Regions from separate parts of the Rhizobium sp. NXC14 genome, predicted to be linked through region 2. Evidence: predicted binding sites of a transcription regulator. Region 2 holds the regulator's gene; the other holds the start of a gene.

The links. The regulator HrcA, encoded in region 2, represses chaperone genes, less so after heat shock. The targets are predictions, from matches to a motif close to GTTAGCACTCNCNNNNNGNGAGTGCTAAC.
Region 1: the regulator HrcA is predicted to act here: its motif matches at 1,588-1,616, upstream of groES (co-chaperone GroES).

What each region holds. Positions count from the first base shown of each region.
Region 1 is NZ_CP021030.1:879,763-883,927, reverse strand. Features, by position in the region: gene NXC14_RS04320 (bifunctional riboflavin kinase/FAD synthetase) at 1-471, opposite strand, end outside; gene NXC14_RS04315 (TIGR01459 family HAD-type hydrolase) at 486-1,334, opposite strand; gene groES (co-chaperone GroES) at 1,674-1,970, shown strand; gene groL (chaperonin GroEL) at 2,043-3,680, shown strand.
Region 2 is NZ_CP021030.1:361,015-365,179, forward strand. Features, by position in the region: gene rdgB (RdgB/HAM1 family non-canonical purine NTP pyrophosphatase) at 1-73, opposite strand, end outside; gene NXC14_RS01785 (VOC family protein) at 75-500, opposite strand; gene rph (ribonuclease PH) at 497-1,216, opposite strand; gene hrcA (heat-inducible transcriptional repressor HrcA) at 1,342-2,430, shown strand; gene grpE (nucleotide exchange factor GrpE) at 2,541-3,176, shown strand; gene NXC14_RS01805 (nucleoside hydrolase) at 3,210-4,154, opposite strand.

The sequences.
Region 1 (4,165 bases), 520 kb from region 2:
GTCGATCAGGGTGACGCCGAAACCATAGGTCTGGCCGGCATTCATCAGGAAGGCAGGCCCGCCTTCGCGGCCGCGGCCGAAATGGAAATCGAAGCCGGTGACGACTTCGGTGGCGCCTAGCCAATCCTTGAGGATCGAATGGATGAAATCGTCGGCCGAGCGCTGCGAAAATTCGTAGTCGAAAGGATATTCGATGACTGCGTTGAAACCGAGCGTTTCCAGAATCCGGGCCTTGAGCGGCGCGGGTGTCAGCCGGAAGACCGGTGTCTGCGGCCGGAACACCGTGCGCGGATGCGGCTCGAAGGTCAGCACCAGGGCAGGAATACCGCGCGCCTTCGCTATTTCGAGCGCGCGGTTCAGCACCGATTGATGGCCGCGATGCACGCCGTCGAAATTGCCGATGGCAATGACCCCGCCCTTCAGATGGGCAGGCAAGGCTTCGCGGGTTTCATTGCGGTGGAAGACGGTCATCGGCTGGCTTCTCTTCATGCAAGGCGCGGCATCCACCACTTCGGCGCGGCCTTCTCCCGCTCGAGATAGGCGTTGAGGATCGCCTCGTCGGTCTCGCCGTTCAAGGTGTATTCCTTGGCATGGATCCCGCCGCTGATGTAGAGAAGATCCAGGCCGAAATTCAAGGCGCCGCGCACATCCGTCGGCATACCGTCGCCGATCGCCAGCACACGGTCGGTGGAAAAATCGCCGCGAAGCTCGCGGGCGGCCGAAAGCGTCGCCTCGTAAATCGGCCGGTGCGGCTTGCCGGCAATGCGGGTTTTACCGCCGAGCTGCTCGTAATAGGCAGCCATGGCGCCCGCACAGGGGATGATGCGATGGCCGCGTTCGACGACGAGGTCGGGATTGGCGCAGATCATCGGCACGTCGCGCGCCTGGAAATCGAGGAGCATGTCGGTGTAGTCCTCGGGCTTTTCGGTCTCGTCGTCGAAAAAGCCAGTGCAGACGAGCGATTGCGCTTCACCGGCCGGCCGGCGCTCGACGCCGATGCCTTCGAGAAGCGCCTTGTCGCGCTCGGGGCCGAGCAGAAAGACCGTCTTCGGCCCCTCGGAAATCAGCCCGCGGGTGACGTCCCCCGAAGTGACGATCCGGTCATAGGCGCCATCTGGAACGCCGATATGGCGCAGTTGCTCGACCACCTGCCAGGAAAGGCGCGGCGAATTGGTGATCAGGACGATGGCAAGGCCGCTCTCGCGCGCCGCTTGAAGGGCTGCGGCTGCCTTTGGAAACGGATCGACGCCGTTATGAACGACGCCCCAGACGTCGCAGAGCACCACGTCATAGCGATCTGTGATCTCCGAGAAGTTTCCTATCCGCCTGGCCATTCCAATTTCCCGATTTGCTTCAGTCACCGGTGACATTGCAAAGGCGCAAGGCGATGGCAAGGCATTTTCTTCACCTGGCAGACAAGATCGTCGGCAATCCCGGCGAGAGGGGACGGCAAGGTCTGGGAACGTTGCTATGCCAGACAGGATCGGCGGTAACCTCCGATAATTCGCCGCCTCTTCACAATTCCGGCACAAAAATTCGTGATTGCTCTCATTGACTCCTCTCGGAGCCATCCCTAAATGCTCGAGCGCTAGCACTCACCAGAGAGGAGTGCTAACACTTATCCATGCGGGCCGCTCCGGTCCGCGAATGTCATTCGATCGAGGGATTAGACAATGGCAAGCACCAATTTCCGTCCGCTTCACGACCGCGTCGTCGTTCGTCGCGTCGAGTCCGAAGAAAAGACCAAGGGCGGCATCATCATTCCCGACACCGCCAAGGAGAAGCCGCAGGAAGGCGAAATCGTCGCCGTCGGCTCCGGCGCTCGTGATGAGTCCGGCAAGGTCGTCGCTCTCGACGTCAAGGCTGGCGACCGCGTTCTGTTCGGCAAGTGGTCCGGCACTGAAGTCAAGATCAACGGCGAAGACCTTCTGATCATGAAGGAAGCCGACATCATGGGCATCATCGGCTGATCGGCCGATCCGCTTTCCCGAAATGGCTGACGGGCTTTTTGCCCGAACAAATCGAATTCAGGAGACACAAACATGGCAGCTAAAGAAATCAAGTTTGGCCGCACCGCGCGCGAAAAGATGCTGCGCGGCGTCGACATTCTCGCCGATGCAGTGAAGGTCACGCTCGGCCCGAAGGGCCGTAACGTCATCATCGACAAGTCCTTCGGCGCTCCGCGCATCACCAAGGACGGCGTTTCAGTCGCCAAGGAAATCGAACTTGAAGACAAGTTCGAAAACATGGGCGCCCAGATGGTCCGCGAAGTCGCTTCGAAGACCAACGACATCGCCGGTGACGGCACCACGACTGCAACCGTTCTTGCCCAGGCGATCGTTCGCGAAGGCGCCAAGGCCGTTGCCGCAGGAATGAACCCGATGGACCTGAAGCGCGGCATCGATCTCGCCGTTGCCGAAGTCGTCAAGGATCTCCAGGCCAAGGCCAAGAAGATCAACACTTCGGAAGAAGTCGCCCAGGTCGGCACGATCTCCGCAAACGGCGAACGCCAGGTCGGTCTCGACATTGCCGAAGCCATGCAGAAGGTCGGCAACGAAGGCGTCATCACGGTTGAAGAAGCCAAGACCGCCGAAACCGAACTCGAGGTCGTCGAAGGCATGCAGTTCGACCGCGGTTACCTCAGCCCCTACTTCGTCACCAACCCGGAAAAGATGGTCGCCGACCTCGAAGACGTCTTCATTCTCCTCCACGAGAAGAAGCTCTCGAACCTGCAGTCGATGCTCCCGGTTCTCGAAGCCGTCGTCCAGACCGGCAAGCCGCTCCTCATCATCGCTGAAGACGTCGAAGGCGAAGCTCTTGCGACCCTCGTCGTCAACAAGCTGCGCGGTGGCCTCAAGATCGCTGCTGTCAAGGCGCCTGGCTTCGGCGACCGCCGCAAGGCCATGCTCGAAGACATCGCCATCCTGACCGGCGGCACCGTCATCTCCGAAGACCTCGGCATCAAGCTCGAAAGCGTCACGCTCGACATGCTCGGCCGTGCCAAGAAGGTTTCGATCTCCAAGGAAAACACCACGATCGTCGACGGTTCGGGCGCCAAGTCCGACATCGAAGGCCGTGTTGCCCAGATCAAGGCCCAGATCGAAGAAACCACCTCCGACTACGACCGCGAGAAGCTGCAGGAACGTCTTGCCAAGCTCGCTGGTGGCGTTGCCGTCATCCGCGTCGGTGGCTCGACGGAAGTCGAAGTCAAGGAAAAGAAGGACCGCATCGACGACGCCCTCAACGCGACGCGCGCTGCCGTTCAGGAAGGCATCGTACCGGGCGGCGGCGTTGCCCTGCTCCGTTCTTCCGTCAAGATCTCCGCCAAGGGTATCAACGACGACCAGGAAGCCGGCATCAACATCGTTCGCCGCGCTCTGCAGGCTCCGGCCCGCCAGATCGCTGAAAACGCTGGTGACGAAGCTTCGATCGTTGTCGGCAAGATCCTCGACAAGGATCAGGACAACTACGGCTACAACGCCCAGACCGGCGAATATGGCGACATGATCGGCATGGGCATCATCGACCCTGTCAAGGTCGTTCGCACCGCCCTGCAGGATGCCGCTTCCGTCGCATCGCTGCTGATCACCACCGAAGCCATGATCGCCGAGCTGCCGAAGAAGGACGCTCCGGCTATGCCGGGCGGCATGGGCGGCATGGGTGGAATGGACATGATGTGATAGGCGAAAGCCGTCACTGACATCCATTCCGGCACATCCGGAACAGGAAGGGCGGCCCCCGGGTCGCCCTTTTCTTTTGTCCGCTGCGATTCGTTCCGTTGCGCACTATTTTATCCCGTGCAGCGCGTCAGCCGACCTCGAAGCTTTCGTCAGGCTTGCGTCGCTGCTCTTTTTCCAATGCCGAAAAGTGCGCGGGAGATTGCTTCCGCGGGAAGGTTTCTCACGCAATAGATGCTAAACCGTTCGAAAAATGCCGAAACTGGTCACTTCTGGCTGAAGAGCGTGATGATGCCGACATCTCTCACAAATAACGCCGATCCGAACAGGCTCAAAAAGCCGTTGCCGTTTGTGCAAAAGCTCCTATAAATCCGCGGCTGCAATTGATGCGCGCCCGGCGATCATTCTCTGTCAGACGAGCCGGGAAGGCGATGCCACAAATGCGTGTTCGAAGGGCTCAGGTCCGGAGACTCGAATGGCTGCAACGA
Region 2 (4,165 bases):
ATTCCTGGATCTCGCGGATCTTGCCGGCATTGTGGCTGGCGACGACGATTGTTTTGGTTTCGAGCTTGCGCAATTCAGATATCCTGTTCGAGGCCCCAGATTTTTGCCTCCGCGCATTCCAGGCTGTTGCCGGCAGGGTCGCGGAAATAGATCGAGCGGCCGCCATTTGGCCAGTGCACCTCGGATTCGATCGCGACATCAGCCGCCTTCAGCCGTTCGGCCATGGCATCGATATTGCGGCCGGACACACGAAAACAGGCATGGCCCTGGCCGGTCGCGCCATGCGGCGGCACCTGCAGCGCGTCGGCTGCCGGCGGCTTTATCGTTTCTTCGGGGTTGAAGATGAGGAGAACGCCTGGCCCACAGCGGAAGAAGACATGCCGGTTGCCGGCGCGGGAGATCTTTTCAAGCCCGAGAACGCCCTCGTAGAACGTCTCGGCCTGATCGAGATCGCGCGCATAAAGCGCCGTTTCCAACATGCCTTCCAGCATGGCATTCATCCCGCAATCGCCTCTTTCTGCAGGGTGACGAGTTCGCTGATGCCGTTCTTGGCAAGCCGCATCAGAGAGCTGAATTCCTCTTCGCTGAACGGCGTGCCTTCGGCCGTGCCCTGGATTTCGACGATGCCGCCGGCGCCGGTCATGACGAAGTTCGCATCGGTCTCGGCAGAGGAATCCTCGAGATAATCGAGGTCGATCACCGGCTGGTTGGCGAAAACGCCGCAGGAGATGGCGGCGACATGATCCTTCAGGACCCGGTCGACCTTGATCATGTTGCGGCTTTCCATCCATTTCAGGCAATCGTAAAGCGCGATCCAGCCGCCGGTGATCGAGGCCGTCCGTGTGCCGCCATCGGCCTGGATGACGTCGCAATCGAGCGTGATCTGCTTTTCGCCGAGCGCCTGCAGATCGACGACGGCGCGCAGCGACCGGCCGATCAGCCGTTGGATTTCCTGCGTGCGGCCGCCCTGCTTGCCGGCGGCGGCCTCGCGTTTCATGCGCTCGCCGGTCGCCCGCGGCAGCATGCCGTATTCGGCCGTGACCCAGCCCTTGCCGGTGTTGCGCAGCCATGGCGGCGTCTTTTCCTCGAGGCTTGCGGTGCAAAGCACATGAGTATCGCCGAATTTCACCAGGCAGGAGCCTTCCGCATGCTTGGAAAAATTGCGCTCGAACGAGACCTTGCGCATCTGGTCGGTTTTTCTGCCTGAAGGCCGCATTCTTATCTCCTGGAGTTGCTGACCGCTTCTACGATTGGCGGCGCTCATTTGCAAATTCCCTTTTGCCACGCGTGCGAGTTTGACTATATTTTCGGGAGCATCATCAGCGTGGGTTCGAGAGGTTCATGGGCATCAGGTCGACGTCGGTTTCGGATGCCGTTGCTGCGCTGGACGAGCGCTCCAGAGAAATTTTTCGCCGCATCGTCGAGGGTTATCTCGAAAGCGGCGAGCCGCTCGGCTCGCGCAATCTGTCGCGCCTGTTGCCGATGTCACTCTCGCCGGCGTCGGTGCGAAATGTCATGAGCGATCTCGAGGAACTCGGTCTCATCTATTCCCCCCATGTCAGCGCCGGCCGGCTGCCGACCCAGATCGGGCTGCGCTTCTTCGTCGATGCCTTCATGCAGATCGGCGATCTCTCCGCCGAGGACCGCGCCAGTATCGACCGCCAAGTGCGGGCCGAAAGCGGCGGCAATCCGGTGGAATCGATGATGAACGAGGCGAGCCGCATGCTTTCCGGCATCTCGCGCGGGGCCGGCCTCGTCATCACCTCGAAAAGCGATCCGGTGCTGAAACATGTCGAGTTCATCCGGCTTGAACCGACAAAGGCGCTCGCCGTGCTCGTCGGCGATCACGACCAGGTGGAAAACCGCATCATCGAACTGCCTGCAGGCATCACCTCCTCGCAGTTGACGGAGGCGGCGAATTTCCTCAACGCGCACATGTCTGGCCAGACGCTGCCGGAGCTGCGCAAACAATTAAGCCGTTTGAAGGATGATGTCCGCCACGAGCTCGATGCGCTCTCGCGCGATCTTGTAGAGCGCGGCATCGCCGTCTGGGCCGGCAGCCCGGAGGAGGGAAAGCCCGCCCAGCTGATCATCCGCGGCCGCGCCAACCTGCTCGAGGGCCTTGCCGGCGCCGAAGATCTCGACCGGCTTCGCATGCTGTTCGACGATCTCGAAAAAAAGGACAGCCTGATCGAGCTTCTCAACCTGGCCGAAAGCGGTTCGGGCGTGCGCATCTTCATCGGTTCGGAAAACAAGCTCTTCTCGCTGTCCGGCTCGTCGCTCATCGTCGCGCCCTATCGCGACGATGATGACCGGATTGTCGGCGCTGTCGGCGTCATCGGCCCGACGCGGCTCAATTATTCCCGCATCGTGCCGATGGTGGATTACACCGCTCAGCTCGTCTCCCGCCTGTCGCGCAATCCGCTTTGACATCATCACTGAGGAAGCGCGGAATTTTCGCTTCTTCGTCACGCAGACTTGATTTTTTTCGGCCAAACCTCGATATCGGGCGCATCTGAAAATACCAACCGGAGACCGTCATGACCGATGAAACGACGAAAAACGGACCTGACGCAACTGCGGCCGATGCCGCAGCCGACGCTGCCGTCAACGTCGAGACTGCCACTGTCGAGCAGGAGGAGGCCAAGCAGCCGGATCCGCTCGAGCTTCTGAAGGCCGAGAATGCCGAGCTGCGTGACCGCTATCTGCGACTTGCCGCCGAGATGGATAATCTGCGCCGTCGCACCGAGCGCGAGGTGAAGGATGCAAAATCCTATTCCGTCGCCGGTTTCGCACGCGACATGCTCGCCGTCTCGGACAATTTGCGCCGGGCGCTGGACGCCATCTCTCCCGAGGCCAAAGCCACGGCCGACGCCGGCCTCACCACGCTGATCGAAGGTGTGGAAATGACCGAGCGCTCGATGCTCTCGGCGTTGGAGCGACACGGCGTTCGCAAGCTGGAGCCGGTCGGCCAGAAATTCGATCCGAATTTCCATCAGGCAATGTTCGAGGTGCCGAACTCCGAAGTGCCGAACAACACCGTCGTCCAGGTCGTGCAGGCCGGCTTCACCATCGGCGAGCGCGTCCTGCGCCCGGCCATGGTCGGCGTCGCCAAGGGCGGCCCGAAACCGGTCGAGGCCGAAGCCAATTCCGTCTTCGACGAGAAGGACGCCTGAGGTCGTTTCGCTCTTCGGAGAAGCAAAGAATAATCAGATGCGGGCGAAGCGCTCGATCAGGAGATCGAAGAAACCGTCCGCATCGACGTAACGCATCACCTTGGCGTTGCGCTTGCGGTCGGTCACATGCCACCAGTCGACGACGGTCATGCCGGCGGTAAGTTCGGACCGGACCTCGATCTCGACATTGCAGTCCCGGCCCTGGAAAAGTTCCGGCTTCAGCAGATAGGCGACGACCGTCGGGTCGTGCAACGGCCCGCCGTCTGAGCCGTATTTCTCGATATCGAAGCGTTCGAAGAATTCCAGCATTTCGACCATCGCCTTTGCCGGAGCCGTGCCGATCTCGTCTATGCGTTTGACCCGGTCCTTGCGGGTCAGCAGCTGGTGCGTCACGTCGAGCGGCATCATCACGATCGGAACGCCCGAGCGGAAAACGATATCGGCCGCCTCGGGATCGACATAGATGTTGAATTCGGCGGCCGGCGTAATATTGCCGCCCTCGAAGAAGCCGCCGCCCATCATCACCAGCTCGCGAATGCGGGCAACGATGTCGGGCGCCTTCTGGAAGGCCATACCGATATTGGTGAGCGGCCCGAGCGTGCAGAGCGTCACCGTGCCTTCAGGCTCGCGGCGCAGCGTCTCGATGATGAAATCGACGGAATGGCCGGGTTGCAGCGCCATCGTCGGTTCGGGCAGAACAGGGCCGTCGAGGCCGGTCTTGCCGTGCACATGTTCTGCCGTCACCAGCTTGCGGGCGATCGGCTTGTCGGCGCCAGCGAAAACCTTCACATCCGTGCGGCCGCAGAGTTCGCAGACGATGCGCGCGTTGCGGCTGGTGAGAGACAGCGGCACGTTGCCGGCGACCGTCGTGATCCCCAGCACCTCGAGCTCATCCGGGCTGCCGAAAGCCAGCATGATGGCGGCCGCGTCGTCCTGGCCGGGATCGGTGTCGATGATGATCTTTCTCGCGCTTGCCATTCCAATCGTCC